3 regions of the Caldimonas aquatica genome follow, and region 3 is predicted to be linked to each of the others. Evidence: predicted binding sites of a transcription regulator. Region 3 holds the regulator's gene; each other region holds the start of a gene.
What was found. Region 3 encodes FNR, which switches genes on or off when oxygen is low (the NO sensors DNR and NnrR bind a similar motif). Its sites were predicted from a motif close to TTGATNNNNATCAA; they were not measured.

Region 1 (9,890 bases), 1.6 Mb from region 3:
GGGCAGCAAGGCGAGGCCGCCGCCGGCGGCGCGAAGGGCCTCGGCCACCCGTCGGCGGCGTTCGGCAAAGACTGAGCGGTCCATGAGGGTGTGTGCTTGGGGCTACGCTGGGGACCGGCGCCGGGCCGAGGCTGCGAACGAAGTCCCGTCCCGGCGGCTGGGCGTCGAAGGTTCAGCGCCAGTCTATCGAACCTCGCCCTCCTCATTCACTCGATTCACGGGAGACCGATTCATGGAATACCGCCGCCTCGGCCGCTCCGGCCTGCAAGTCAGCGTCCTGTCCTACGGGTCGTGGGTGACCTATGCCAACCAGATCGACACCCGCGCGGCGCGCGAATGCATGGCGGCGGCCTTCGATGCCGGCGTGAACTTCTTCGACAACGCGGAGGTGTACGCCGCAGGGCAGAGCGAGGTGCTGATGGGCGAGGCGATCAAGGCGCTGGGGTGGCCGCGCCTGTCGTACGTCGTCTCGACCAAGTTCTACTGGGGCCTGAGCGAGGGGCCCAACCAGAAGAACACCCTCAACCGCAAGTACCTGATGCACGCCATCGACGGCTCGCTCAAGCGGCTGCAGCTCGACCACGTGGACCTCGTGTTCTGCCATCGGCCCGACGCGAACACGCCGATCGAAGAGACGGTGTGGGCGATGAGCGACATGATCCGCCAGGGCAAGGCCCTGTACTGGGGCACGAGCGAGTGGAGCGCCGACGAGATCCGCGCGGCCTGGGAGATCGCCGAGCGCCACCACCTGCACAAGCCGGTGATGGAACAGCCGCAGTACCACCTGTTCCACCGCCGCCGCGTCGAGAAGGAGTATGCGCGCCTGTACGAAGACATCGGCCTGGGCTTGACCACCTGGAGCCCGCTCGCCTCGGGGTTGCTGACCGGCAAGTACCGCCAGGGCATCCCGGCGGGCAGTCGCGGCTCGATGGAGAACCTCAGCTTCCTGCGCGAGCAGCTCACCGACCCGGCCAAGAACGAGGCGGTCGGGCGGCTGGAGGAGATCGCGCGCGAGCTCGACGCCAGCGTCGCGCAGTTGGCGATCGCATGGTGCGCGCGCCATCCGCGCGTGAGCACCGTCATCACCGGCGCTTCGCGCCTGGAGCAGTTGCGTCACAACCTGGGCGCGCTGGAGGTGCTGCCTCGCCTCACGCCCGAAGTGCTCGAGCGCATCGACGAGATTTCGAAGCCTTTGGCGCGCTGACGGCGGCCGCGCGCCCGACGCTCACCGCGCGCCCTCGCGGCGGCCCCTTGCCGGGCGCTGCGTCAGGCCGCCGCAGCGCCCAGCCCCAGCGGGGCCGGGGTGTTCATCAGGATGCGCAGGAACACCGGCCGGTAGGCGCCGTCCGGCGTGGGATCGGCCAGCGGATCGCGATTGCGCGCGAACGCCTCGTCCAACGTCTGGCGGTCGGCCTCGGTCAGCACGCGCTCGGCCACCGGCAGCACCTGCGACTCCTCCACGTGCATGTGGTCGAGGTAGAAGTCCACGTAATTGCGCACCGCCTGCTCGAAGGCGCCGCGTCGCTCCTCGCCCATCATCTCGTAGGCGAGCAGAGCGTGTTCGAGGTCGCGGATGGCGCGCTCGCCTCGTTCGTGCTCCCGATCCAGCCGGTCCAGGGCCTCGTCGCACTCCCGCGTGCGGCTGCGGACCATCGGGAACAGCAGCTCGGACTCCTTGGTGTGGTGCAGCCGCTCCGGGAACTCGTCCACATAGAACAGCATCGCCCGCAACAGCGCGAAGTCCGGGGGCGTGGCGTCGCGCCGGTACTGGTCCAGCAGCAAGACGAGCGAACGCAGCACCGAGGCGAGTGCGCGGTGCTCGTCACGGATGATCTTGAAGGCATTGGCGGCCATGGGGCGTCTCCTCGCGCGGCCCGGCCATCGCGCGGGCAGCGTGTGCGACCGAGCATTCCATGCAGCGGCGCAGGCCGTCTTGCGCTGGATCAAGGGGCGCTGCGGCCCGTGCCCGAGCGACGCATTCCGGGGCGGGCGCCTCAGCGCACCGACACCTCGCTGGCCTTGGCTTGGCGCAAGGCCTTGATGCGGGCGCGGATCTCACGCTCCGTCGGGTCCAGGGGCGGCTTGCCGGCACGGCGGCGCTCGTTCTCGATGCGGCGGCGCACGTCCTCGACCTGCTGCATCTGCAGCCGCACGAAGTTCGCCAAGTCCTCGACGGCACCCAGCCCGCCCGGCAGCACGGTGTGCGGCAGCTTCACGGCCTTGCCGTCGTCGAGCACGAAGGCCACGTAGCAGCCGCCCAGCGGGCCCAGCAGCCGCTTCTCGACGACGTGCACCTCCTTGATCCGGGCCACCGGCGCTCGCCGCGCCGAATGGCGCCACCCGCGCCGCCATGTGACGAACTTGACGCTGCAAGCCACCCGCTCCCAGCGCCAGAGATCCCAGCCCATCGCCGCGCCCCAGGCCAGCGCGGCCAGCGGCCAGCCCCATCCCCAGCCGAACGCCACCGCGGCCCACACCGCGGTACCCGCCGCGGCGACCGCCGCCCAGACCGGGTAGAGGTCCTGCTCGCCGGGCGTCCAACTGCTGCGGTGGTACACGCACGAATCCACGTGCGCGCCCGACAGCGGCTGCGCCGCCAGCACCACGGCACGCACCGCGCGCAGCACGCCGGTGTGCATCAGCATCATGAGCACCAGACTGGCGGCCAGCCCCGCCAGGGACAGCAGGCTCATCGTCCAACCCTCTCTTGCGCTCCGCCGGCCCCGGCCGTGGCGCGCCCCATCTCGTTCGTGTCGTGCCTCGTCGCGCGGGCGGCGAGGGGTCTTTCAGCGCCCCTGCGTCCGGTGCCGCGTTCGCTTGGCCACGACGCTTTCTACGCCGAAGCGGGCGGCGCGTCCATATTGAGCGCCTGCCATTGCGCGGGCGTACCCACATTTTCCCAGCGGCCGCGGTAGATCTCCACACCGATGAGCCGCTCTTGCATGCCTTTGCGCAACAGGGGGCCGAGCGGGGCCCGGGTGCCGGGGGGCAGCCCCGCGCACAGCTCGCGGCGCATCAGCGCCAGGTTCGCATACGTCCAGCGCTGCCCGTCCGGGCCGGTGCCGTCGGCCAGCCCCAGTCCGTCGGCGCCGATGCCGAAGTCGCCGCGGGGGTGGAAGGGCGGGTTCGGCACGAGCCACAGCTGCGCCAGCCGCCCGCTGTGCACGAAGGCGCGCGCTTGCTGCGCGTCGAACCGGAACTCCGGCGCGAAGATGTCGCCCGAGACGACCCAGAAACACTCGCCCAGCCAGGGCAGCGCCTTCGCGATGCCCCCGGCCGTCTCCAGCGCCCCGCCGTGGTCCCGGCCTTCCATCGAGTAATGGATCTTGAGGCCCCAGCGCGAACCGTCGCCCAGTGCGGCGGGGAACTGCTCCTCCAGCCAGGCGGTGTTGACGACCACCTCGCGCACGCCGGCCGCGGCCAGTGCCTCCAGGTGCCAGACGATGAGCGGTTTGCCGCGCACCGGCAGCAACGGCTTGGGGCAGGTGTCGGTGAGCGGTCGCATGCGCTCGCCCCGGCCGGCGGCCAGGACGATGGCTTTGAGGTTGTCGGTCATGGCGGCAAGAGGAGGCTGGGACGCAAGGCGCTGACTCCGGCTCCGCGGCGGCGAGCCGGGCCGCAGCGCCCAGGCGGCGGAAACCGGCCGATTATCGGGGGACCTTTACAATTGCGGCTTCCTTTCCACCTCCCAGTTCCCTCCGGGCCTCGCACGTGCGCGGGGCCGTCGACAGGTTCCACATGGCCGACACCACCCTGATGGCCAACGCGATCCGCGCGTTGGCAATGGATGCAGTTCAACAAGCCAATTCCGGCCACCCCGGCGCCCCGATGGGCATGGCCGAGATCGCCGTGGCGCTGTGGAGCCGCCACCTGCGGCACAACCCCGCCAACCCCCAGTGGCTCGACCGCGACCGTTTCGTGCTGTCCAACGGTCACGGCTCGATGCTGATCTACGCCTTGTTGCATCTGACCGGCTACGACCTGCCGATCGAGGAGCTGAAGGCCTTCCGCCAGCTGCACAGCAAGACGCCGGGGCACCCCGAGGTCGGCATCACCCCCGGCGTCGAAACCACCACCGGCCCGCTGGGCCAGGGCATCACCAACGCGGTGGGCATGGCGCTGGCCGAAAAGCTCCTGGCCAAGGAGTTCAACCGGCCCGGCTACGAGATCGTCAACCACCACACCTACGTGTTCCTCGGCGACGGCTGCCTGATGGAAGGCATCAGCCACGAGGCCTGCTCGCTCGCGGGCGCCTGGAAGCTCAACAAGCTCATCGCGCTGTACGACGACAACAACATCTCGATCGACGGCGAGGTGGGCCCCTGGTTCCAGGACGACACGCCCAAGCGCTTCCAGGCCTACGGCTGGAACGTCATCGGCCCGATCGACGGCCACGACGTGGACGCCGTGGACCAGGCGATCGCGCAGGCCAAGCACAGCACCGACCGGCCCACGCTGATCGTGTGCAAAACCATCATCGGCAAGGGCGCCCCCACGCGGGCGGGCACCGCCAAGGCGCACGGCGAGGCGCTCGGGACCGAGGAGATCCGCGGCACGCGCGAGGCGCTGGGCTGGCCGCACGAGCCCTTCGTCGTGCCCCAGGAGGTCTATGCGCTGTGGGACGGCAAGACCCGCGGGCAGGCACTGGAGCAGTCGTGGAACGCGCTGTTCGAGGGCTACCGCGCCGAGCACCCGGAGCTCGCCGCCGAGTTCGAGCGCCGCATGAAGGGCGAGCTGCCCGCGCAGTTCGCGCAGATCGCGGTGGACGCCGCGGTGAACGCGCATCAGAAGGGCGAGACGGTCGCCACGCGCAAGGCCAGCCAGATCGCGCTGGAGCACTACACCGCCGCGCTGCCCGAGCTGCTCGGCGGCTCCGCCGACCTGACCGGCTCGAACCTCACCAACACCCATGCCACCCCGGCGCTGCGATTCGACGCCGACGGCCATCCCAACGGCGGGCGCCACATCAACTACGGCGTGCGCGAGTTCGGCATGGCGGCCATCATGAACGGCATCGCGCTGCATGGCGGCTTCATCCCCTACGGCGGCACCTTCCTGACCTTCAGCGACTACTCGCGCAACGCCATCCGCATGGCCGCGCTGATGAAGCAGCGCGTGATCCACGTCTTCACGCACGACTCCATCGGTCTGGGCGAAGATGGCCCCACGCACCAGTCCATCGAGCACGCGTCGGCGCTGCGCCTCATCCCCAACCTCGAGGTCTGGCGCCCGGCCGACACTGCCGAGACGGCCGTGGCCTGGGCGTGCGCGCTGCAAAGCCGCAGCCGCCCGACGGCGCTCTTGCTGTCGCGCCAGAACGTGCCCTACCTGCCCAAGGCGGGGCTGGAGGACATCGCCAAAGGCGCCTACGTGCTGGCCGAGCCGAGCGAGGTGGGCCTCAAGAAGAAGCCCCAGGCCGTCATCATCGCCACCGGCTCCGAGGTGCAACTCGCGCTGCACGCGCAGGCGGCGTTGGCGCAGGAGGGCATCGCGGTGCGTGTCGTCTCGATGCCCTCGACCACCGTGTTCGACCGCCAACCGGCGCAGTACAAGCGCTCGGTGCTGCCCGAGGGCCTGCCCCGTGTGGCCGTGGAGGCGGGCGTGACCGACTTCTGGTGGAAGTACCGTGTCGATGCGGTGGTCGGGATCGACACCTACGGAGAATCCGCGCCGGCCGCCGTGCTGTTCAAGCACTTCGGCTTCACGGCGGAGAATGTGGCCGACACCGTGCGCGTGGTGCTGCGGGGAAAGCGTTCTTGAGCCGCGCGTGCCGCGCCAGGCGGCCGGCGCCACGAAGATTGACTGTCATCACAGGAGCGAAGCCATGACCATCAAAGTTGCCATCAACGGATACGGCCGCATCGGCCGCAACGTGCTGCGCGCCCACTACGAAGGCGGCAAGAAGCACGACATCCAGATCGTCGCGATCAACGACCTGGGCGACCCCAAGACCAACGCGCACCTCACGCAGTACGACACCGCGCACGGCAGGTTCCCGGGCCAGGTGAGCGTCGATGGCGACTACATGGTGGTCAACGGCGACAAGATCCGCGTGCTGGCCAACCGCAACCCCGCCGAGCTGCCCTGGGGCGAGCTGGGCGTGGACGTGGTGCTCGAGTGCACCGGCTTCTTCACCAGCAAGGAGAAGGCCTCCGCGCACCTGAAGGGCGGCGCCAAGAAGGTCATCATCTCCGCGCCCGGCGGCAAGGACGTGGATGCGACCATCGTCTATGGCGTCAACCACGGCACGCTCAAGGCCGAGCACACGGTGATCTCCAACGCCAGCTGCACCACCAACTGCCTGGCCCCGCTGGTCAAGCCGCTGCACGACAAGATCGGCATCGAGAACGGGCTGATGACCACCGTCCACGCCTTCACCAATGACCAGGTGCTGACGGACGTCTACCACGAGGACCTGCGCCGCGCGCGCAGCGCCACGCAGAGCATGATCCCCACCAAGACCGGCGCGGCCGCCGCGGTGGGCCTGGTGCTGCCCGAGCTCAACGGCAAGCTCGACGGCTTCGCGATCCGCGTGCCCACCATCAACGTGTCGATCGTGGACCTGAGCTTCATCGCCAAGCGCGACACCACGGTCGAGGAGGTCAACCAGATCCTCAAAGACGCCTCCGAAGGCGAGCTCAAGGGCATCCTGGGCTACAACACGCTGCCGCTGGTCAGCGTCGACTTCAACCACAACCCGCACTCGTCGGTCTTCGACGCCACGCTCACCAAGGTCAGCGGCCGCCTGGTCAAGGTGTCGAGCTGGTACGACAACGAGTGGGGCTTCAGCAACCGCATGCTGGACACCACCGTCGCATTGATGAACGCGAAGTGACGCGGCGGCGCGGGCCGACCGCCCGCGCGAGCGTCTGACCGACCGCCCCCTCTGCCGGCAGGCATCGGGGGCGGTTTTGCATGGAGAGCGCGTGGACAGAGGGCGTTACAGTGCAGATGTGACAAACACGACAGAGCGGTAAGCGCTTCTCAGCGGGAGCCGACTTTCGTGCCAGCGATCGGCACAATCCCGCGGACTGCCCGGGCCTGCGCACCGGGAATGCCACGCCAACCGGCAAGCAGAGATGGGTAAGACATTTCACAAGGTGATGACGGCGCTGCTGGCCCTGATGCTGGCCGGCGCGGCTGCCGCGGCCGAGCCGCCGCGCACACCGGCTCATGGGTTGCTCGTCAAGATCAAGGACTCGGCCTTGCAGGCACGGGCCGCCGCGGCCGGGGCCCCCAGCGGCACGCAGGCCGGGCCGTCGGAGGCCGAGAGCCGGCGGGCGCATGTCGCCGCGGTCGTCGAGCGCCGGCTGGGCCGGGCGCTGCCGGCCAGTGCGGCGCGCGTGGCCCGGGCCGCGGCTCCCGAGGTGCGAGCGGTCACGCCGCGCGTTCACTTGGTGGACTGGGGCGTCGCCCTGGCTCCCTCGGACGCGGCCCGGCTGGCCACGCAGCTCGAGGAGGACCCGGACGTCGAGTTCGTCGAATACAACGTGATGGAGCGGCGGCTCGAGGTGGTGCCGAACGATCCGCGCTACACCGGACAGTGGTGGCTCAAGGGGCTGTCCAGCTCGTCCTTGGGCGTGCCTCGGGTGTCCACCGCCTGGGACACCGGGGCCCAGCGCGGCGTACCGGGAGCACCGGTGGCGATCCTCGATACCGGCAAGACGTCCCACCCCGATCTCGACGCGAAGTGGCTGAGCGGATGGGACTTCGTCGACGGCGACGCCGATGCCACCGATCCCGGCGACTACACCTCGAACGGCGATTGCGCCGGCACGGCGGCGCAGGACAGCTCCTGGCACGGCACCGCCACGGCCGGCATCATCGCGGCCCAAGGCGACAACCTGCAGTGGGTGGCCGGGGTCCATTGGGCCACGCCGGTCCTGCCCGTGCGCGTGGCCGGCAAGTGCGGAGCGCTCATCTCGGACATCGTCGCGGGCATGCGGTGGGCCGCGGGCCTCGTGCCCGGCGTGCGCGCCGGACAGCCCACCCCGACTCCCAACGGCAGTCCGGCGCGGATCATCAACCTCAGCTTCGGCGGCACGGGGGAGTGCACGCAGACCTATCGGGACGCGATCAACGAGATCCGCAGCCGCGGGGCGGTCCTCGTCGTGGCCGCCGGGAACGAGGCGGGTGCGGTCGCCCGCCCGGCCAACTGCCCCGGCGTCATTGCCGTGGCCGCGGTGAACAAGTCGGGCATCAAGACCAGCTACTCCAACTTCGGCCCGCAGGTCACGATCAGCACCGTGGGGGGAGACCCCGCGGACCTCGGCATCTGCGGTGCGTACTTCGGCGATGGAGGCTTGCTGACGACCGGCAACAGCGGGCGCACCACGCAGGAGCAGCCGGCGGCCACGTTGGTGGCGGGCACCAGCTTCTCGGCGCCCATCGTGAGCGGCGTGGCCGCTCTCATGCTGACGGTGAACCCCGCCCTGACGGTGGACCAGCTCGTCCACGGCCTGCGCGTGTCGGCCCGCCCGCATGTGGAGGCGTCGAAGCTCGGGACCTGCTGGGCCTCGAACCATGAGCACTGCGCGTGCTCGACGGCGATCTGCGGCGCCGGCCTGCTCGACGCTCCCGAGGCACTGCGGTACGCCGAGAACCCCGCGGCCTACACCTCTCTCCCGTGGCCGACGCAGGCCCCGGAGCCCGGCCTGGTCGAGGCCTGCGCGCAGGCCAAGCGAGCGGCCGGCGTGCCCCTCGATCCTCCCGAGGCCTCCGCAGGCGGCGATGGCGGTGGCCTCCTGGGCGCGCCCTGGATCCTCGCATTGGTGCTTTGGGCCTGGGCTGCCTCGCGGGCCCGTGACCGAGGCCGGCGCGGGTCGGTTCCGTTCTAGCGAGACGCTTCGGACGCGGCCGCCGAAGGGGTGCTGGCCGACCGGGGGGCGGCCCGGCTCCCGGTCGCGACCCGTATGGCTTCGGGCCGGACCTGCTGCTGCAGCCGCTGCGGCTCGCGCGCGTCGGGCGGCCAGGGGAGCACGGCGACGAGCATGCCCTGGCTCCAGGCATAAAAGCCGACGTTCGCCAGCACCAGCAGCAGAACCAGCAGTCTCAACATGGGCGCACGCTCACTTCTCCGACGGCGACCGTCCGGACGCCGGCCGCAGTATGCACGAGCAAGGCGCCTTCATCGTCGACGCCCAGGGCCACGCCTTCCGGCGCCTCGGGCTCGGTGGTTTGCACGGTGCGCCCGCGCAGCAGATCGCGCGCTTCGAAGCGGGCGCGAAAGGCCGCGAACCCCTCGCGTTCGAACTCGTGCAGCGCACGCACGACGGCCGGCGCCACCCGTCGCAGCACCTCGGCCGCATCGATGCCGGGCAGGAGCTCCTCCAGTCCGGCGGGCCGGTTGCGCGGATCGGGCCAGCCCGCGGGGCCCCCGTCCGGGCTGCGCACGTTGAGGCCGATGCCCACCACCGCCTGCCGGGTGGACGGCGCCGTCCCCACCGTCTCGATGAGGATGCCGCCGAGCTTGCGTCCCTCGCCTGCCGGGCCGCGGCCCGCGCACCACAGGTCGTTCGGCCACTTGATCTGCACCTCGGGCGCGAGCGCCTCGGCCACCGCCACGCCTACCGCGAGCGAGAGCCCGGCCCACTGCCGGGGCGCATAGGGCACGCCCACCGAGAAGGTGAGCGAATCCCCGGGCGCCGAGATCCAGCGGCGGCCCTGGCGTCCTCGGCCCTGGCGCTGGTGCTCGGCGACCAGCAGGCAGGCACTGCGGTCGCCCGCGCGCGCGCGCGTGAGCAGCGTCTCGTTCGTCGAATCGAGTTCGGCCGCCACCTCCACCGTGATGCCGGGCCACTCGGCCTGCAAGGCCTGCCACAGCGCCTCGGTGGGCCAGGGATGCGCAGGCCGGACGAAAGTAGCCATGGCGGAGGGAACGGGACGATGTC
Region 2 (9,890 bases), 1.2 Mb from region 3:
TCTGGCTGGAGAAGAAGTGCAAGATGCCGCGCTCCAGGCGGTGGTACTCGATGCCCGTTTGGGCGACCAGCTCCTTGAGCGACTCGTGGCTGTAGCGGCCCAGGGCCACGAGCTGCCGCACGTTGCGCTCGAACGCCGCGTCGGTGCACTGGGTGAGGAAGCTCAGGCCCCAGCGCCACTGCTGCGGGTCCAGCCTGGGACGGAACAGCAGCGGCGAGTCGTCGTGCATCAGCCACTTGAGCACCTTGATCGGTGCCTCGGCGCTGGCCCATGGCTCGCAGAAGCTCACCGAGATCTGCGCCCCGTTGGCGAAGCTGGTCTCCAGCGCCGCGTCCGGCTGCCGGTCGACCACGGTGACCTCGTGGCCGGACTGCCGCAGGTACCAGGCGGTGGCGACGCCGATGATGCCGGCGCCCAGAACGTTGACTCGCATGACGAACTCCTCGTGAGCGTTCGCAAGGTGAGGGCCGCCGCGGTGGCGGCGGTGGCCCTCAAGGTAAAGGTTTGGCCGCCAGTTGCACAGCCATCCACGCCATGACCCCGGCCACGACCGCGTCTATCGCGCGCCAGACCTGCGGACGCCGCAGCCAGCGCGCCGCCGCCGCGGCGCCGAAGCCCAGGGTCGAGAACCACAGCGCCGATGCCGCTCCCGCGCCGCCGACGAAGGCCAGCCTCGCCAGCCCATCGTGCTGGGCGCCCAGCGTGCCCATCAGCACCACCGTGTCCAGGTAGACGTGGGGGTTGAGATAGGTCATCGCCAGCACAGCCGCCACGGTCGGGCCCAGGCGCTCGGCCGGGCCCGCCGCCACCAGCCCGGCCGCCGCTCCCTGCCAGGCCCGGCGGGCGGCGCGCGCGGCGTACAGCGCCAGGAACGCCGCGCCGCCGAAGCGCACCGCCTGCAGCGCGAGCGGCGAGTCGGCGATCAGCCGGCCCAGCCCGTACACGCCCGCGGCCGTCAGCCACCAGTCGGACAGCGTGCACACCGCGACGACCACCCCCACGTGCGAGCGCGCCAGCCCCTGGCGCAGCACCAGCGCGTTCTGGGCGCCGATCGCGACGATGAGCCCGCCCATCGCCAGCAGGCCCTGCAAGGCGGCGGGGCCGACGGCGGCATCGACGGTCGGGAAGGCGGCATCCATCCCGCGATTGTTGTGCGGCCGTGCTTCGCCGTGAAGGACGATGAATATTCTTCGCATTACATTAGCGATGCTTATGAAAACGCTGGACCCCGCCGCCCTCGAGTGCCTCGCCGCCCTGGTGGACGAGGGCAGCTTCGAGCGGGCGGCGCAGCGGCTGGCGATCACGCAGTCGGCCGTCTCGCAGCGGCTGCGCGCGCTCGAGGCCGAGGTCGGGCAGCTGCTGGTGGTGCGCTCGCGCCCGCCGCGGCTCACCGAGCCCGGCAAGGTGCTGCTGCGCTATGCGCGGCAATGGCAGGCGCTGCGGGCCGACGCCGCGCGCGAGCTGGAGGCGACCGCTCGACCCGACGAGCGCCTGCCCATCGCCGTCAATGCGGACAGCCTGGCCACCTGGGTGCTGCCGGCACTCGACCCGCTGGTGCAGGAAGGGGTGTCGCTCGAGCTGGTGGTGGACGACCAGGACTTCACGCACGACTGGCTGCGCCAAGGCGCCGTGCTGGGTTGCGTGACCACGGTGCGCCAGGCGCTGCGCGGCTGCTGGGTGGCGCCGTTGGGCGTGATGCCCTACGTCGCCGTCGCCAGCCCCGGGTTCGTGGCCCGCCACCTGCCCGACGGCCTGCACCGGGGCAACTTCTCGCGCGTGCCCTTCCTCGTCTTCAACCGCAAGGACGACATGCAAAGGCAATGGGTGTCGCGCGCCTTCGGGGTGCGCCAGCCGCGGCTGCGCGAGCGCTTCGTGCCGTCGTCGGAGGCCTACGCCCGTGCGGCCCGCATGGGCTGGGGGGTCGGCGTGGTGCCGCTGCTGCAGGTGCGCGCATGGCTGGAGCGCGGCGAGCTCGTCCCGCTGTGTCCCGAGGTCACCGTGCAGGTCGCCCTCTACTGGCACCGCTGGAAGCTGGGCGACGAACGCCGGCCGGGCGAACGCGCCGCGCTCATCAGCCGCATCGGCGACGCGCTGATCGAAGGCGCGCGGGGCGCCCTCCTCCCGCTGGAAGCCGAAGACCGGAGCGAGTGAGCGGCACCGTGGGGCCGCACCAGCATGGCGTGGCGGCTCGCCCAGCACCCGGCGCGTGATCGGCGCCCCGCCGCCACGCGAGAATGCAGACATGAACGTATCGACCGTCTCGTCCCTGGCCGGGCGCCCGGGCTCCCTCGGTGCCGGCATCGCCGCCGGGCTCGCGGCGGGGGCGCTGTGGGGTCTCGTCTTCGTCCTGCCGCGGCTGGTGCCGGCCTACACCGGGATGGAGGTGACGGTCGGCCGCTACCTCGCCTATGGAGCGATCGCGGTCGCCGCGATGGCATGGAGCTGGCGCACCACCCGCGCGCACCTGCGTGCGCGGGTGTGGCTGGCCGCGCTCGCGCTCGGATGGCTGGGCAACAGCTTGTACTACCTGCTGGTGGTGGCCGCCGTGCGGGGCGCCGGCACCGCCCTCACGGGGCTCATCATCGGGACCATCCCGCTGTGGCTGCTCGTGATCGGCCGCCCGCCGGGGCTCAGGCTCGTGCGTCTGGCGCCGGGGGCCGCCTGCACGCTCGCGGGGCTCGTGCTGATGCATTGGGGCACGACGCGCGCCGGCGCGGGCGAAGGCTTTGCCACCGGGCTCGCCTGCGCCGTCGCCGCGCTCGCCTGCTGGACGGCCTATGCCTGGCTCAACGCGCGGTGGCTGCAGCGCCACCCCGAGCTGCCCAACGCGGTGTGGACCAACCTGCTCGGCGTGGCCACCGTCCTCGGGCTGCTGCCGGTGGTGGCCTGGATGCCGGGGCATCCTGCCGACACCGAGCTGCTGCGGGCCGCTCAGTGGCCGCTGTTTCTCGCCATCTCGCTGGCGATGGGGCTGGGGGCCTCGTGGCTGGCGACCTGGCTGTGGAACCTGGCCAGCCAGCGCCTGCCCACGTCGCTCGCCGGGCAGCTCATCGTCAGCGAGACGCTCTTCGCGTTGGCCTACGGCTTCGCCTACGAGCAGCGCTGGCCGACGGGCCTCGAGCTGGCGGCGGCCGCGCTCTTCACGCTGGGCATCGTGGCCGCGATCCGCGGGCATCGCTGAGGCGGCGCGGCCCGCCGGGGCGGCCGGCCCTGGCGCAGCAACCGCCGGCTTGGCTTCACAATCCATCCCAGACGCCGCCGCCCGCCCCCGCTCCATGCCGCTGGATCGCCGCCACTTCCTCCGCTCGCTCGGCCGCAGTGCTGCGGCCCTGGCGCTGGGCAGCCTGTTCGGCTCGTCCACGGCGCCCTTGGCGCGGCGGGCGGTGGACGAGCCGCGCTGGGCCCACGAGCCCTTCACGCTGGGCGTGGCCAGCGGCATGCCACGGCCGGAGTCGGTCGTGCTGTGGACGCGGCTGGCGCCGCGCCCGCTGGAGCGGGACGGCGGGATGCCCCCCGAGGCGCACGGGGTGCACTGGGAGGTGGCCGAGGACGAGTCCTTCGCGCGAGTGGTGCGGCGCGGCGAGGTGCTGGCGCGCCCCGAACACGCGCACAGCGTGCACGTGGAGGTGACGGGGCTGACGCCGGGCCGCGTGTATCACTACCGCTTTCGCAGCGGCGACGCCTGGAGCCGCACGGGACGCACGCGCACCGCGCCCCCGGAGGACGCGGACGTCCCGCACCTGCGGATCGCGCTGGCGTCGTGCCAGCATTACGAGCAGGGCCACTACGCGGCGCACCGCGAGATCGCTGCCCAGGACCTGGACTTCGTGCTCTTCGTCGGCGACTACATCTACGAGTCGAGCAACCCGCGCTACAAGCTGCGCTCGCACGGCGGGCCCGTGCCCACGCGGCTGGAGATGTTCCGCCGGCGGCATGCCCTGTACAAGCTCGATCCGGATCTGCAGGCCGCTCACGCGGCGCACCCCTGGGTGCTGACCTGGGACGACCACGAGGTCGAGAACGACTACGCGAGCGACACCTCCTGGCTGGGCGAGAACCCGCACGCCTTCTTGCGCCGGCGCGCCGCGGCCTACAAGGCGTACTTCGAACACCTGCCCGTGTCGCCCTCGATGGCACCGCAAGGCGCGTCGATGCGCATCCACGAGCGCTTCGTCTGGGGGCGCCTGGCCGAGCTGTGGACGCTGGACGGCCGCCAGTACCGCAGCCCGCAGGCCTGTCCCCGAGCCGAGGGCGACCTGGGCGGGCGCGTGCTCACCTACTGCGACGAGTTGGCCGACGAGGGCCGCACCGTCTTGGGGCACGCGCAGGAGGCGTGGCTGATGCAGGGCCTGGCCGGCAGCACGCGGCGCTGGAAGCTGCTGGGCCAAGCCAGCCAGATCAGCTCCTGGGGCATCGACACACCGTTGGGACGCAGCGTCTACAGCGACGCCTGGGACGGCTACCCGAGGGCGCGCGAGCGCTTGCTGCGCGGCCTGCACGAGGCGGGCGTGCGCGACGTGGTGACCCTCGGAGGCGACGTGCATCGCCACGTGGCGGCCCAGTTGCGCCTGGTGCCGAACGACGACCGCACCCCCATCGTCGCGAGCGAATTCGTCACGAGCTCGATCACCACGCGCGGCCTGCCCGAGATGGCGATGGCGCTGATCCGCGCGGCCAACCCCGACCTCGTCCACGCCCGGGGCGACGAGCGCGGCTATGCGCTCTTGGACGTGCGACCGCAGGCGGTGCATTGCACCTTCCGGGCCACCGAGTTCCCGGTTCTGCCGCAGGCGAAGTTGCGCACGCAGGCGGCATTCGCCGCGGTCGCCGGCGTGGCCGGGGTGCAACGGGATCTCTAAGGCCCGGCGCTCGGCCGCCCGGAGCCCGGCCGTGACCCCCGCGGGGGGTGGGGCGCAAGAGCTTTGTTGCATCCGTGCGGGCTTGCCCCCGCCCCCTCCCCCGCGACCCCGGGGCCAGATGGGCCGCAGAGTCCCTCCAATTCGGGATATCGCGCATCCTCGGCCGCCCGCACACTGTCGATACCCGAGAACCGATATGCCCGAGGTGTCTCATGGCCAGCTTCTCACTCCCGGCCTGGATGCAGCCCTGGATGCATCGCGATCCCGCCCCTGCGCAGCCGCCGGACGCCGCCGACCTGGGCACCGAGCTGGGGTTGGAAGCCAGCCTGCCCGACGAGCAGGCCGGCTGGCTCGTGCCGCAAGGCGACGACGGAGGCCACGCCGAGACGCGCCCCGCGCCGCTGGACCGCCACCCGCCCGTCTGAAGGCAGGCGGCGCGCCGCGGCGTCAGCGCGGCATCACGACGGTGTCGATGGCGTGGATGACCCCGTTGTCCGCCATCACGTCGGCTTGCACGACGCGCGCCGCATCGACCTTGACGCCGCCTTCGGTCGTGAGCGTCAGCTCCTGCCCCTGCACCGTCTTCACCTTGCCCGGCTTGACGTCCTGCGCCATGACCTTGCCCGGCACGACGTGGTAGGTGAGCACCGCGCGCAGGCGGTCCTTGTCTTTCAGCAGCGCATCGAGCTGCTCCTTCGGCACCTTGGCAAACGCTTCGTCCGTGGGCGCGAACACCGTGTAGGGCCCCCGCCCCTTGAGCGTGTCGACCAGCCCGGCGGCCTGCACCGCACTCACCAGCGTCTTGAACGAGCCGGCGGCGACCGCCGCGTCCACGATGTCCTTGGCCCAGGCGCCCGAGACCAGGCCGGCACCCAGGGCAGCCGCGGCGAACCATGACTTGAGTTTCATCTGTGCTTTCCTGCTGAGTCAGACCCCGCGGTTTCGGCTCGAGGCCGGCAGGTGCGACGCGGCCCCTGCCCGCAGCCGCGCGGGGCATGAGCGGCTGCCGTCTTGCGGCCGCCTGCGCGACCGTGGGACCAATATAGACTCATCGGTTCAGCACGTAAACTCCATGGTTGTTTCACGACTACTTCGTACTCGATGGAACGAAAACGTTCAACTTGCGGCGGGGATGCCTAGAATGGGGCATGGCCCGCTTGTCCTTCCGCGAACAGATGCTGCGCGCCCGCGAGGATGCGATCCTCGCGGCGGTCAACCGCCTGTTGGCCGAGAAGGGCTTCGACCTGATGACGGTGGACGAGGTCGCCGCCGAGGTGGGCATTGCGAAGGCGAGCCTGTACAAGCACTTCACCTCGAAGGAGGAGCTGGCCGCCGCAGCGATGATCCGCGTGCTCGACCGCGCGCTGGCGTTCCTCGACGAGCGCCAGGCGCGGGCGGACGTGGGGCCGCTGGAGCAGTTGCAGGCGGTCGTGCGCTGGACGATGGAAGTCCAACTGGCCGGCGAGATGCCCTCGTTGCCGGCTCAGAACTCGTCGCTGCGGCAGGCGCTGCTGGCGAACCGCGACTACATGGACCGGCTGGTGGAAGTGAGCGAGCGGCTCGGGCGGTGGATCGCCGAGGCGCAGGCCTCGGGCCTCATCGACCCGGCATTGCCGGCGGAGGTGGTGCTGTACACGCTGTTCGCGCGGGCCTGCGATCCGGTGCTGAGCCTGCTGAAGGCGGGCGGCCAGTACAGCGACGACGAGATCATCCGCCACCTGCTGGCCACCTGCTTCCATGGCCTGTGCGGTGGGCCGCGCAAGCCCGCAGCGGCCTGAGCGACGGAGGGCCGGAGCCCGAAGCGTCGTCAAGACAAAGCCAAAGCGGAAAGCGGCCCGGCCGGCGGGGCCGCTCGAGAGGGAACGGCCCGGCCTTGAACTGGCCGGGCGGGCGGGATCAGCGGATCAGGAGCACCGGCGTCTTGCAGTCGGCCAGCACCTTGGTGGCGACGGAACCGAGCACCAGGTTGCCCAGCGCGTTGTGGCCGTGCGAGCCCATGACGAGCAGCTCGAACTTGCCGGTGGTCGCGGCCTTGGTGATGACCTCGGCGGGATGGCCCACCTTGAAGCTCGTCTTGGCCTTCAGGCCCTGCTTCTCGAAGAACGTACGCACCGGCTTGAGGACCTTCTCGGCCTCGTCGGCGTAGTACTCGGCCAGTGTTTGCTTGTCGATGACGGCGGCCGCGCGGGGGGGCACGGCCGGCACGGCGGTGAGCAGCGTGTACTCGTGCGCCGGACCGAACAGTTCGTCGTGCGCGGCCACATAGCCCAGCATGCGCTTGGTGAAGGGACTGCCGTCCACCGCAATCAAGATCTTCATCGTCACTCCTGTCGTGTGCAAACAAGCCGAGCTTCGCCGACCGGGTGCTGGCCGGTCTTGACTCACGTCAAGCCGATGATGCGCGTGCAGCGCCCCTCGGACGGGCTCGGCGCCGCGCATGGTGCCACACGCCGCGCGCGGCCGCAGGCCGAAGTCCCCGCAGGACGGTATGGCGCTCTAAACGGAACGCGTGTAAACGATGCCGTGTTCCTTGTCCCCTATCCGGGGGATAGGGGCGCAGCGCGGCGGGGGTTACAGTCCTTCTCAAGCTGTGAACAGACATACCGCCCGTCTGCGGCTCGAAGGCCGCGGGCCGGCGCCCGATCAGCGCCGCAGCCCCGCCGTGCGCGGCGCTCACCTCTCCCAACGACGTCCTTGACTGGACTTGCCACCCGCCTCCCGGCGGGTGTTTTTTTGCTCCCCCTCACACGAAGCCGCCCTGCAAGGACTCGCGCAGATGGGCCACGAGCGCCTGCACGGCCCGGGGCACGACCGGACTGTAGGGGCGGATCGCGTAGATGCGCTCACCGAACGCGCCCACCGGTCGCCACCGGGGCAGCACGGCGCGCAGGCGGCCTGCTTGCAGCGCCTGTTGCGCGCTGAAATCGGGCAGCACGGCGAGCCCCAGCCCCTGCAACGCCGCTTCGCGCAGCACCTCGCTGTTGTTGGCCGCGAAGCTGCCCCGCACCGGCACCGTGACCCGGGTGCCGTCGCGGGCCTCGAAGCTCCACGCCGGCGCGGCGCCTGGGCGCGGGTACGCGAGGCAGTCGTGCGCCTCGAGCTCGCGCGGGTGGGTGGGCTCGCCGCGCCGGCGCAGGTAGGCGCGGCTGGCCACCAGCCAGGAGCGCGTCTCGCACAGGGCCCAGGCCACGTGAGTGTCGGGCGGGCTCGCGGTATGGCGGATCGCGAGATCGAAGCCCTCCTGCGCCAGCGAGACGAGCCGGTCGGACAGGTCCATCTCGACGCGCACCTGCGGGTAGCGCCGCAGGAAGTCCGCCAGGCGCGGCACGATCTGCTGCCGCCCGAGCGCGACCGGCGCGGTGATGCGCACGATCCCGCGCGGCTCGCCGGCGAGGTCGCGTACGCTGGCGAAGCTGCGCTCGATCTGCTCATAAGCCTCGCGCGTGGCCTCCACGAGCTGCTGGCCCGCTTCGGTGAGCCGCACCGAGCGCGTGGTGCGCTGCACGAGCGGCACACCGGCGGCCCGCTCGAGCTCGGCAATGCGCTGGCTCATCGCCGCCTTGGAGATGCCCAGCCGCCGCGCGGCGCCGGTGTAGCTGCCCTGTCGCGCGAGCTCGCCCAGCGCATGGACGTGCGCCCACAACCCCTCGATGCGTGCATCGCCCATCGTCGTGTCCCTCATGAGGCCCGGCGGCCGGCCGCCCGAAGCCGGGCCGACACCCCCTGGGGGGCAGTGCGCCAGCCCCGGGGGCAAAGATACAAAGCCCCTCGTCCCACCGGCCTGGCCCGTGGGCGAAACATGGCGTCGATTGTTCACCGAACTGAACAATGATGTCAGTCGATCGACCTTGGCGCACGGGCCACCGCTGCCTAGACTGGTCGAATCGCACGCATTGCACCGAGGAGACGACATGGGCGCTGCCGAACGCATGGAAGTCGGCCTGAAGGCCGAGGTGGGCCACTGGATCGCGGGACAGGCGACCGCCGGGCGCGCCCTGCGCCGCCAGGACGTCTACAACCCCGCCACCGGCGCGGTGGCCCGGCAGGTGGTGCTGGCCGAGCCCGAGGACGTGCAGGCGGCGGTGGCCGCTGCGAAGGAGGCGCTGCCCGGCTGGGCGCAGACGCCCCCGATCCGCCGTGCACGGGTGATGTTCAAGTTCCTCGAACTGCTGAACCAGCACCGCGACACCCTGGCCGCGATGATCACCGCCGAGCACGGCAAGGTGTTCACCGACGCGCAGGGCGAAGTCACGCGCGGCATCGAGATCGTGGAGTTCGCTTGCGGCATCCCGCAACTGCTCAAGGGCGACTACACCGAGCAGGTGTCGACCGGCATCGACAACTGGACGATGCGCCAGCCGCTGGGCGTGGTGGCCGGCATCACGCCGTTCAACTTCCCGTGCATGGTGCCGTGCTGGATGTTCCCGGTCGCGATCGCCTGCGGCAACACCTTCGTGCTCAAGCCCAGCGAGCGCGACCCGTCGCCCTCGCTCTTCATGGCCGAGTTGCTGAAGCAGGCCGGCTTGCCCGATGGGGTCTTCAACGTCGTGCAGGGCGACAAGGTCGCCGTCGATGCGCTGCTGGAGCACCCGGACGTGAAGGCGGTGAGCTTCGTCGGCTCGACGCCCATCGCGCACTACATCTACGAGCGCGGCGCGCATTTCGGCAAGCGGGTGCAGGCGCTGGGCGGCGCCAAGAACCACATGGTCGTGATGCCCGACGCGGACCTGGACCAGGCGGTCGATGCGCTGGTGGGCGCGGCCTACGGCTCCGCCGGCGAGCGCTGCATGGCCATCAGCGTGGCGGTGCTGGTGGGCGACGTGGCCGACAAGCTCGTGCCGCGCCTGGCCGAGCGCGCCAAGGCGCTCAAGATCAAGAACGGCATGGAACTGGACGCCGAGATGGGCCCGATCGTCACGCGGCAGGCGCTCGACCGCATCTGCGGCTACATCGAGGACGGTGTGGCCAGCGGCGCCACGCTCGTCGTGGACGGGCGCGGCTACCGGGTGCCGGGCCATGAGGGCGGCTTCT
Region 3 (9,890 bases):
GCGCCAGCCAAGAAAAAACCCCGCTTCTCGCGAAGCGGGGTTTCCATCTGGACCGGCCGGCCCGGCCGTGCCGGGCCGCGGCGGATCACATGTTGTCGATCATCACCTGGCCGAAGCCCGAGCAGCTGACCTGGGTCGCGCCGTCCATCAGGCGGGCGAAGTCGTAGGTCACCTTCTTGCTCTGGATGGCCTTTTCCATCGAGCTGATGATCAGGTCGGCGGCTTCCTTCCAGCCCATGTGGCGCAGCATCATCTCGGCCGACAGGATCTCGGAACCGGGGTTCACGTAGTCCTTGCCGGCGTACTTCGGCGCCGTGCCGTGGGTGGCCTCGAACATCGCGACCGAGTCGGACAGGTTGGCGCCCGGGGCGATGCCGATGCCGCCGACCTGCGCGGCCAGCGCGTCGGAGATGTAGTCGCCGTTCAGGTTCAGCGTCGCGATCACCGAGTACTCGGCCGGACGCAGCAGGATCTGCTGCAGGAACGCGTCAGCGATGGCGTCCTTGATGACGATGTCCTTGCCGGTCTTCGGGTTGGTGAACTTGCACCACGGGCCGCCGTCGATCAGCTCGGCGCCGAACTCGCGCTGCGCCAGGGCATAGCCCCAGTCGCGGAACGCGCCTTCGGTGAACTTCATGATGTTGCCCTTGTGCACCAGCGTCACCGACGGCTTGTCGTTGTCGATGGCGTACTGGATGGCCTTGCGCACCAGGCGCTCGGTGCCTTCCTTGGAGACCGGCTTGATGCCGATGCCCGAGGTTTCCGGGAAGCGGATCTTCTTGACGCCGAACTCGTCCTGCAGGAACTTGATCAGCTTCTTGGCCTTGTCGCTCTGGTAGTCGAACTCGATGCCGGCGTAGATGTCTTCCGAGTTCTCGCGGAAGATCACCATGTCGACCTTCTCGGGCTCCTTGACCGGCGAGGGCACGCCCTTGAAGTAGCGCACCGGGCGCAGGCAGACGTACAGGTCCAGCTCCTGGCGCAGCGCGACGTTCAGCGAGCGGATGCCGCCACCGACCGGGGTGGTCAGCGGGCCCTTGATCGAGACCACGTATTCGCGCACGGCATGCAGCGTCTCCTCGGGCAGCCACACGTCCGGGCCGTACACCTTGGTCGACTTCTCGCCGGCGTAGACCTCCATCCAGTGGATCTTGCGCTTGCCACCGTAGGACTTGGCCACCGCAGCGTCGACCACCTTGATCATCACGGGCGTGATGTCGAAGCCGGTGCCGTCCCCCTCGATGTACGGAATGATGGGATTGTCGGGAACGTTGAGCGAGAAGTCCGGGTTGACCGTGATCTTCTGGCCACCCTCGGGCACCTTGATGTGCTGGTACATGTGAGAAAGCTCCGCGGAACGTGGTTGGTATCGGGTTCTTGCGCGAACGAAAGATTCTAAGTCAGGGCGGCTTTCAGACGACTTTCACCACCCCTGCGGGAGACGGGGCTGGGCCGGCCCCTCGGGGGGTCAACCGTGAGGCGGCGCCCGCCTTTGCCCCACGTACCTGGAGGCGGTGGCGCGCCCAGGGGCGCCACCCGAGCCCGCTCAGCACACCCCGGCGGCCACCTTGGACCACACGCCATGGCCGAGGGCCCACGCGGACGAGGCGAGCAGGAAGCCCCCCGCCAGCCGCACGGCGAGGGTGCCCCCGCCCGCCCGGGCGCCGAAGCGCTGCCACAGCATGGGCCCGACCTGGAGGCCGAGCGCCGAACCGAAGGCGAAGGCCGCCATCACCAGGGCCCCCTGCCCGGCTCCTGGGGCGAGTGCCGCCACCATCAGGGCGGAGTACAGAAGCCCGCACGGCAGCAGCACCCACAGCAGCCCCGCCGCGAAGGGCACCTGCAGGCTGGACCAGCCGAGCGTGCGGTGGCGCATCTCCTGCCAGACGCGGTGAGCCAGACCTTCGAGCCAAGCCGGCTGACGACCGCGCCAGACCAGGGCGATCCCGAGCGCGAGCACGGCCACGTGAAACAGCGCCCAGAAGGGGCGCAGCCAGGCGCTGTGCTCGGCCCCCCACTGAAGGGCGCCAGCCGAGGTGGCCACCACGGCGCCCAGCGTGGCATAGCCGGCCAAACGGCCGAGCTGGAACGACAGCAGGCGCGGCCGGGTGCACCCCACCCCGGCGGTCGCAGCGCCGCACATGGCCACGCAGTGAGGACTGCCGGCGAGCCCCATCAACAACGCGGTGAAGACGAGTCCCGAGACCATCAGATGATCTTGGAGAAGCGCTGGCGGCTGCGGTCGGCCTGGAGGTAGCGGTCGAACACCATCGCGATGCCACGCACGAAATACCACCCCATGGGCGTGACGCACACGCCGTCGGGCTCGATCGTGACCAACCCCTCCTCGGCCAGCGCCGCCAGCCGTTCCAGTTCGGCGGCGAAGTAGCGGCGGAAGTCGATGAGATACGAGACCTCGATCGACTCGAACACCACGTGCCCCTGGCACATCAGCGCCATGATGACCGCACGGCGCACGAGGTCGTCCCTGTCGAGCGCGAGACCGCGCACCACCGGGAAACGCCCCTGCGCGAGTGCATCATAGTACTCGGGCAGCGTCTTGGCATTTTGGCTGTAGGTGGCGCCGATGCGGCCGATGGCCGACACCCCCAGCCCGATCAGATCGCAGTCGGGCTGCGTGCTGTAGCCCTGGAAGTTGCGATGCAGCCGGCCCTGGCGCTTGGCCACGGCCAGCGCGTCGTCATGCAAGGCGAAGTGGTCCATGCCGATGTACGCATAGCCCCGGCCTAGGAAGCTGGCGATGGCCCCCGACAGCATCGAGATCCGGTCCTCAGCGCTCGGCAGCTCGCTGGCATCGATGCGGCGCTGAGGCTTGAAGCGCTCGGGCAGATGCGCATAGGCGTACAGCGCGATGCGGTCGGGACGCAGCTCGCCGACCTGCTCGAGCGTGCGGGCGAACGACGCCGGGGTCTGTCGCGGCAGTCCGTAGATCAGATCCACGTTGAGTGACTCGAAGCTCAGCTGGCGGGCGGCTGCCATCAGCTCGGCGACGCTCTCGCGAGACTGGGCCCTGTGGACCGCCTTCTGAACCTGGGGGTCGAAGTCCTGCACACCGAAGCTCAGCCGGTTGAAGCCGAGCCGCGCGAGATGTGCAAGACGATCGGGAGTGACGGTGCGAGGATCGACCTCGATAGAGTACTCGCCGCCGGGAACGAGCCGGAAAGCCCGGCGCAGGCTGCCCATCACGCGCTCCAGTTCCGCATCGGATAGGAAGGTGGGCGTGCCGCCTCCGAAATGTAGCTGGGATACGGCCTGCGCGGAGCCGAGCACCTCGCGGTGCATCGCGATTTCGCGGTCGAGCGCGTCCAGGTACTCGCCGGCGCGCTCGTGGTGCTTCGTGATCACCTTGTTGCAGGCGCAGTAGTAGCACACCGACTCGCAGAACGGGATGTGGACGTAGATCGACAACGGAGCGTGCAGCCCCCCCACCCCGCTGGCGCGTTGCTCCAGTGCCTGACGGTAGTGCGACTCCGTGAAGGCCTCCACGAACCTGTCGGCCGTGGGATACGACGTATAGCGAGGGCCGGGCACATCGAAGCGGGCCAGCAACTCGCGATCGAGAGGAGGAAGGACGGTCTCCATGGTGGCTCCACTGTGCCAAGGCAGAACTCCGGGGCGCTTGATCTGTCTCAAGGTCACGGTCGCTGCGACGCGAAAGAATCCCACCCGTACTTGAGGATGATCATGCTGCTCCACCGTGCCCGCTCCCGCTCCACTGTGATCCGGTCCGCGAGGCAGGAGTCCGTATGGGACGCGGGGTCACCTCGGGAAAGCCACGGCCATCCGATAATGGGTTCCACCGGAACTGCGAAGAAGATGATCAAACTCAACGAACTGAAGGTGGCCTGCTCCAGCTGCAATTTGCGGGAGCTGTGCTTGCCGGTGGGCCTGTCGCGCCCAGAGCTGGAAAAGCTCGACACGCTGGTTGCCACCCGCAGGGCGGTCAAGCGCGGTGAGGCGTTGTTCCACGCGGGCGATCCGTTCCAGTCCCTCTACGCCGTGCGCACCGGCTTCTTCAAGACCTGCATCTCCTCCGAGGACGGGCGGGATCAGGTGACCGGCTTCCAGATGGCCGGCGAGCTGCTGGGGCTGGACGCGATCAGCCAGGATCGCCACACCTGCGATGCGGTGGCCCTGGAAGACTCGCAGGTCTGCGTCATCCCCTACTCGCAGCTGGAGTCGCTTTCGCGTGAGTTCACCGAACTGCAGCACTCGTTCCACAAGATCATGAGTCGGGAGATCGTGCGCGACCACGGAGTGATGTTGCTCCTGGGCAGCATGCGCGCAGAAGAACGGCTTGCCGCCTTCCTGCTCAACCTGACGCAGCGCCTGCATGCGCGGGGCTTCTCTCCGTCTTCGCTGGTGCTGCGCATGACGCGCGAGGAGATCGGCAGCTATCTCGGCCTCAAGCTGGAGACGGTGAGCCGCACCTTCTCGAAGTTCCAGGACGAGGGGCTCCTGGAAGTCAAGCAGCGCCAGATTCGCATCTTGGACCAAGAAGGCCTGCAGAAGCTGGTCAACTCGGCCAACAACTGCTGAGCCTAGCCCTCGGGTGCGATGCGCTGCCGCCGCTGGCGGCGGGCCCGCCTTCTCGCTGACCCGCGGCTCTTCAGGACGCGGACCGGTGCTGCGGGCGCGGGCAAGCAGGAGGGCGCTGATCCGCCGTCAGAGGACAGCGGTTGACCTCGAAGGGCGAGCGCGCCAGCAAGGTCGTCAGCATGCTGGACAGCATCGTGGCCGCCCAGAAAAGGAAGAAGGCCAGGGTGTAGATCGCCATCGGCGACAACTCGATCGCGCCGCCACCGAGCCAGTGCAGGTCACGCGGGTCGACGAAGGCGAACACCAACATCTCGATCAGGCCCGCCACCAGAAACGCGGGCCAGGCGATCCACATCCACCGCTGCGCCATCCATGCACTCCTTCGGCGGCGCATCGTCGCGCCGCCTGATCCTTTGAGGGCTCATCGCCCGGGCGTTCCACCCGTGGCCGCGTGGTTGCGGACCTCGAGCGCGGGGCGGACGGCCGGGGCTTCCGACGCCGCGGCCTGGCGCTCGGCCATGGTCTTGTTGATCTCCAGTCCACGACGGTAGTAGTCGGGATCGACCACCGGATCAGGACGCGACACCGCCAAGACGAGGGTCGCCACGCCGGCCAGGATGACGGCCGCAGGTCCGCCCACCACGAGCCACATCATAGGTTCGCGCCACCATGCGCGGGGCTGGGTTTTGGAGGGTTCGAGGGTTTTCATGGGGGCTCCTGCGTTCAGCGCGGCACCAGGAAGGTGGACTTCTCGTGCACCGTGCGAGCGGCCTCCTCGCCGTCCGGCAACCGCTCGATAGCGAACTGGATGGGGCTGGAGCGCCCGGCCAGCTCGGCGGCAGACTCCGGGGGGACCTGCACACGAACGGCCACCCAGCGGGATTCGGCCGGTGCGATGTCGACCTGCGAGTGCGAGGCGACCGAGATGCCGGCGATGCCTTCCACCGAGATCCGGTAGCGCTGCTCGCGCTCGGTGCTGTTCATGATCTGCAGCCGGTACACGTTCTCGACGCGGCCGTCCTCCACGATGCGGGCAAGGGCACCCCGGTCTCGGATGACGTCGACCTTGAACGGGCTGCGCAGCGCGATGCTCGCGACGAAGGCGAGGCTGATGCCGAGCAAGATCGCGCCGTAGATCAGCACCCGCGGGCGCAGTACCCGGCGAAACATCTGGGCGCGTGTCCACCCGTGCTCCATGCCGTTCTCGGTGGAGTAGCGGATGAGCCCGCGCTCGTAGCCCATCTTGTCCATCACGCCGTTGCAGACGTCGATGCATGCGGCGCAGCCGATGCATTCGTACTGCAGGCCGTCACGGATGTCGATGCCGGTGGGGCAGACTTGCACACACAGCGTGCAGTCGATGCAGTCGCCCAACCCCGCCGCCTTTGGATCGATCTTGCGCGAGCGCGAGCCACGGGGCTCGCCGCGTTGCGTGTCGTAGGTGATGATCATCGTGTCCTTGTCGAACATCGCGCTCTGGAAGCGCGCGTAAGGACACATGTACTTGCAGACCTGCTCGCGCATGTAGCCGGCATTGCCGTACGTTGCGAAGCCGTAGAAGAACACCCAGAAGGTCTCCCAGGGGCCGAGGGCGAAGCTCGCGGCAGCCGCTATCAACTCGCGCACGGGGGTGAAGTAGCCGACGAAGGTGAAACCGGTCCACAACGCGATCGCGATCCACGCCGCCTGCTTGGCCGTCTTGCGCCAGATCTTCTCGAAGGTCCAGGGGCCTTCGTCAAGCCGCATTCTCGCGATCCGGTCGCCTTCGATGCGGCGCTCGACCCACATGAAGATCTCGGTGTAGACGGTCTGCGGGCATGCGTAACCGCACCACAGGCGCCCTGCCACGGCCGTGAAGAAAAACAGCCCGAGCGCCGAGATGACGAGCAACGCGGTGAGGTAGATGAAGTCCTGCGGGTACAAGACGAGGTTGAAGATGTAGAACCTGCGCGACAGCAGGTCAAATAGCACGGCCTGCCGGCCGTTCCATTCGAGCCACGGCAGGCCGTAGAAGATGAGCTGCGTGAACCACACCAGCGCCCACCGCCACCCCGCGAACCACCCGCTCACCGAGCGCGCGTAGATCTTTTTTTGCTTGGCATACAGCGAGACGACCTGTTCGGACGTCTCGCCGTGGGCGGGAACCGGCTGGATGGGGATGGTGTGAGGGTTGCGTTTCACTTGGGAACTCGCGGCCGGGGCACACGGCCCCGGCAGGAACTGCTGATCGCCAGCGGGCATCCGTTCATTGCGCGTTGACAGTGCGTGTGCTGGCCGCAGGGCCGTTGGAGAAGCCCCAGACGTAGGCGGCGAGGACTCGAATCTGCGCCGGCGTCAGCTTGTCGGCGTGAGCGGGCATCTGGTTGTCCTTGCCGTTGGTGATAATGTTGATGATCGCCTGTTCGCCCCAACCGTGCAGCCAGACCTTGTCGGTGAGGTTGGGCGCACCGAGAGCCTGGTTGCCCTTGCCATCGGCCCCGTGGCAGGCGGCACACGCGCCGAACTTGGCCTTGCCGAGCTGGGCCGCGATCGCGTTGTGGGGGCTGCCGGACAGGCTCAGGACATAGTGCGCCACGTTGCGCACGTCCTGCGCGCCGCCCACGGCGGCGGCCATCGGCGGCATGACGCCATGACGCCCCTTCGCGATGGACTCCATGATCGTCTCGTGATTGCCGCCATAGAGCCAGTCCGTGTCGGTCAGGTTGGGGAAACCCTTGCTGCCACGCGCATCCGAGCCGTGGCACTGCGCGCAGTTGTTGACGAAGATCCGCTCGCCGATGGCCATGGCCTGCGGGTCCTGCACGAGCTGTTCGGCGTTCATGCCCTCGAAACGCGCATACAGCGGCTCAATCTGTGCACGGGCCTTCTCCATCTCGGCCTGGTACTGGGTGGCTTGGCTCCATCCGAGCTTGCCCTGGTAGCTGCCCAGGCCCGGATAGAACACGAGGTAGGCGGCGGCAAAGACGATGGTCAGCACGAACAAGCCCATCCACCACCGCGGCAGCGGGTTGTTGAGTTCGCGCAGATCTCCGTCCCACACGTGGCCGGTGGTGTTGTCGCCTGCCATCACCTTGCGCTTGCTTGCCACGATGAGGAGCAGCAGGCACGCTGCGATGCTGACGACAGTGGTGACGGCGATGAAGACCGACCAGCCGTTGCTGAAGAAGTCGCTCATGAAGTTCTCCTCGGGCCGGTCACTCGGACTGGAACGGCAATTGGGCCGCTTCCTCGAAGCGGCTGCGGTTGCGTCGGGCATATGCCCAGCCGCAGATGCCGAGGAAGACCAGCAACGAGACGACCGTCACGATGGAACGAAGATCGTTGATGTCCAGGTGCATGGCGGCCTCCTTACTTGACGTGGGTGCCGAGCGACTGCAAGTACGCCACCACGGCGTCGAGCTCGGTCTTGCCCTTGACGGCCTCGGCCGCGCCGGCGATGTCCTCGTCGGTGTAGGGCACGCCCAGGGTGCGCAGCGCCTTCATCTTGGGGGCCATCTCGGCCGGGTTGAGCGGGCTGGTCGCCAGCCACGGGTACGCGGGCATGTTGGACTCGGGCACCACGTCGCGCGGATTGATCAGGTGCACGCGGTGCCACTCGTCGCTGTAGCGGCCGCCGACGCGATGCAGGTCCGGGCCGGTGCGCTTGGACCCCCACTGGAACGGGTGGTCGTAGACGAACTCACCGGCCACCGAGTAGTGGCCGTAGCGCAGCGTCTCGGCGCGGAACGGACGCACCATCTGCGAATGGCAGTTGTAGCAACCCTCGCGGATGTACACGTCGCGCCCGGCGAGTTGCAGCGCCGTATAGGGCTTGAGCCCGGCCACCGGCTCGGTGGTGGATCGCTGGAAGAACAGGGGCACGATCTCCACGAGCCCGCCGACCGAGACGACGAGCACGATAAGCAAGATCATGAGGAAGTTGTTGGTCTCGATCTTCTCGTGCGAGAAGGTCGGAATCTTCTGTTGGTCAGCCATTTGACGTTCCTTCGCGGTCTCAGGCGCGGGCGGGGACGGCCGGCACTTGTCCGGCGGCCGAACGGCCAGCCAGCGCGGTCATCACCGTGTTCCAAGCCATGATGCACATGCCCCCCAGATACAGCAGGCCACCGGCCAGACGGATCATGTAGAAGGGGTAGGTCGCTTTCACGCTTTCGACGAAGCTGTAGGTCAGCGTGCCGTCGGCGTTGATCGACCGCCACATCAGGCCCTGCATCACGCCGGCGATCCACATCGCAGCGATGTAGAGCACGATGCCGATGGTGGCCACCCAGAAGTGCAACTCGATCGCACGCACGCTGTACATCTTCTTCTGGCCGAACAGGCGCGGGATGAGGTAGTACAGGGAGCCCATCGAGATGAGGCCCACCCAGCCCAGCGCACCCGAGTGCACGTGGCCGATCGTCCAGTCGGTGTAGTGGGACAGCGCGTTGACCGTCTTGATCGACATCATCGGACCTTCGAAGGTCGACATGCCGTAGAACGACAGCGAGACGATCAGGAACTTGAGGATCGGGTCTTCACGCAGCTTGTACCAAGCCCCGGAGAGGGTCATGATGCCGTTGATCATGCCGCCCCAGGAGGGTGCCAGCAGGATCAGCGAGAACAGCATGCCGATCGACTGGGCCCAGTCGGGCAGCGCCGTGTAGTGCAGGTGGTGCGGACCGGCCCACATGTAGGTGAAGATCAGCGCCCAGAAGTGCACGATCGACAGGCGATACGAATACACCGGGCGCTCGGCCTGCTTGGGGATGAAGTAGTACATCATCCCCAGGAACCCCGCGGTCAGGAAGAAGCCGACCGCGTTGTGGCCGTACCACCACTGCACCATCGCGTCCTGCACGCCCGCATAGGCCGAGTAGCTCTTCATGAAGCCCACCGGCATCGCCGCGCTGTTGACGATGTGCAGCAAGGCCACGGCGAGGATGAAGCCGCCGTAGAACCAATTGGCCACGTAGATGTGCCGGACCTTGCGGATACCGACCGTGCCGAAGAACACGATGGCATACGCCACCCACACGAGCGCGATCAGGATGTCGATCGGCCACTCGAGCTCGGCGTACTCCTTGCCGCTGGTGTAGCCCAGGGGCAGCGAGACGGCGGCCGCGACGATGACGGCTTGCCAGCCCCAGAAAGTGAACGCGGCGAGCTTGTCGGAGATCAGCCGCACCTGGCAGGTGCGCTGCACGACGTAGTAGCTGGTAGCGAACAGCGCGCAGCCGCCGAAGGCGAAGATGACGGCGTTGGTGTGCAGCGGTCGCAAGCGTCCATAGCTCAGCCACGGAATGCCGAAATTGAGTTCGGGCCAGGTGAGTTGTGCCGCAATCCACACC

Region 1: the regulator FNR is predicted to act here: its motif matches at 1,934-1,947, upstream of OMP39_RS01390 (hemerythrin domain-containing protein).
Region 2: the regulator FNR is predicted to act here: its motif matches at 7,236-7,249, upstream of OMP39_RS14885 (universal stress protein).

The regions. Positions count from the first base shown of each region.
Region 1 is NZ_CP110257.1:309,606-319,495, forward strand. Features, by position in the region: gene OMP39_RS01380 (aminopeptidase P N-terminal domain-containing protein) at 1-84, opposite strand, end outside; gene OMP39_RS01385 (potassium channel beta subunit family protein) at 233-1,204, shown strand; gene OMP39_RS01390 (hemerythrin domain-containing protein) at 1,267-1,854, opposite strand; gene OMP39_RS01395 (hypothetical protein) at 1,995-2,693, opposite strand; gene murU (N-acetylmuramate alpha-1-phosphate uridylyltransferase MurU) at 2,834-3,556, opposite strand; gene tkt (transketolase) at 3,739-5,760, shown strand; gene gap (type I glyceraldehyde-3-phosphate dehydrogenase) at 5,825-6,835, shown strand; gene OMP39_RS01415 (S8 family serine peptidase) at 7,080-8,837, shown strand; gene OMP39_RS01420 (hypothetical protein) at 8,834-9,058, opposite strand; gene OMP39_RS01425 (biotin--[acetyl-CoA-carboxylase] ligase) at 9,052-9,867, opposite strand.
Region 2 is NZ_CP110257.1:3,242,469-3,252,358, forward strand. Features, by position in the region: gene OMP39_RS14845 (D-amino acid dehydrogenase) at 1-433, opposite strand, end outside; gene OMP39_RS14850 (LysE/ArgO family amino acid transporter) at 492-1,139, opposite strand; gene OMP39_RS14855 (LysR family transcriptional regulator ArgP) at 1,213-2,151, shown strand; gene OMP39_RS14860 (DMT family transporter) at 2,243-3,181, shown strand; gene OMP39_RS14865 (alkaline phosphatase D family protein) at 3,276-4,859, shown strand; gene OMP39_RS14870 (hypothetical protein) at 5,072-5,284, shown strand; gene OMP39_RS14875 (fasciclin domain-containing protein) at 5,307-5,768, opposite strand; gene OMP39_RS14880 (TetR/AcrR family transcriptional regulator) at 6,008-6,637, shown strand; gene OMP39_RS14885 (universal stress protein) at 6,756-7,178, opposite strand; gene OMP39_RS14890 (LysR family transcriptional regulator) at 7,603-8,541, opposite strand; gene OMP39_RS14895 (CoA-acylating methylmalonate-semialdehyde dehydrogenase) at 8,771-9,890, shown strand, end outside.
Region 3 is NZ_CP110257.1:2,020,589-2,030,478, forward strand. Features, by position in the region: gene icd (NADP-dependent isocitrate dehydrogenase) at 86-1,339, opposite strand; gene OMP39_RS09155 (sulfite exporter TauE/SafE family protein) at 1,547-2,209, opposite strand; gene hemN (oxygen-independent coproporphyrinogen III oxidase) at 2,209-3,603, opposite strand; gene fnr (fumarate/nitrate reduction transcriptional regulator Fnr) at 3,838-4,560, shown strand; gene OMP39_RS09170 (hypothetical protein) at 4,631-4,930, opposite strand; gene OMP39_RS09175 (FixH family protein) at 4,982-5,269, opposite strand; gene ccoG (cytochrome c oxidase accessory protein CcoG) at 5,284-6,801, opposite strand; gene ccoP (cytochrome-c oxidase, cbb3-type subunit III) at 6,806-7,735, opposite strand; gene OMP39_RS09190 (cbb3-type cytochrome oxidase subunit 3) at 7,755-7,898, opposite strand; gene ccoO (cytochrome-c oxidase, cbb3-type subunit II) at 7,909-8,535, opposite strand; gene ccoN (cytochrome-c oxidase, cbb3-type subunit I) at 8,555-9,890, opposite strand, start outside.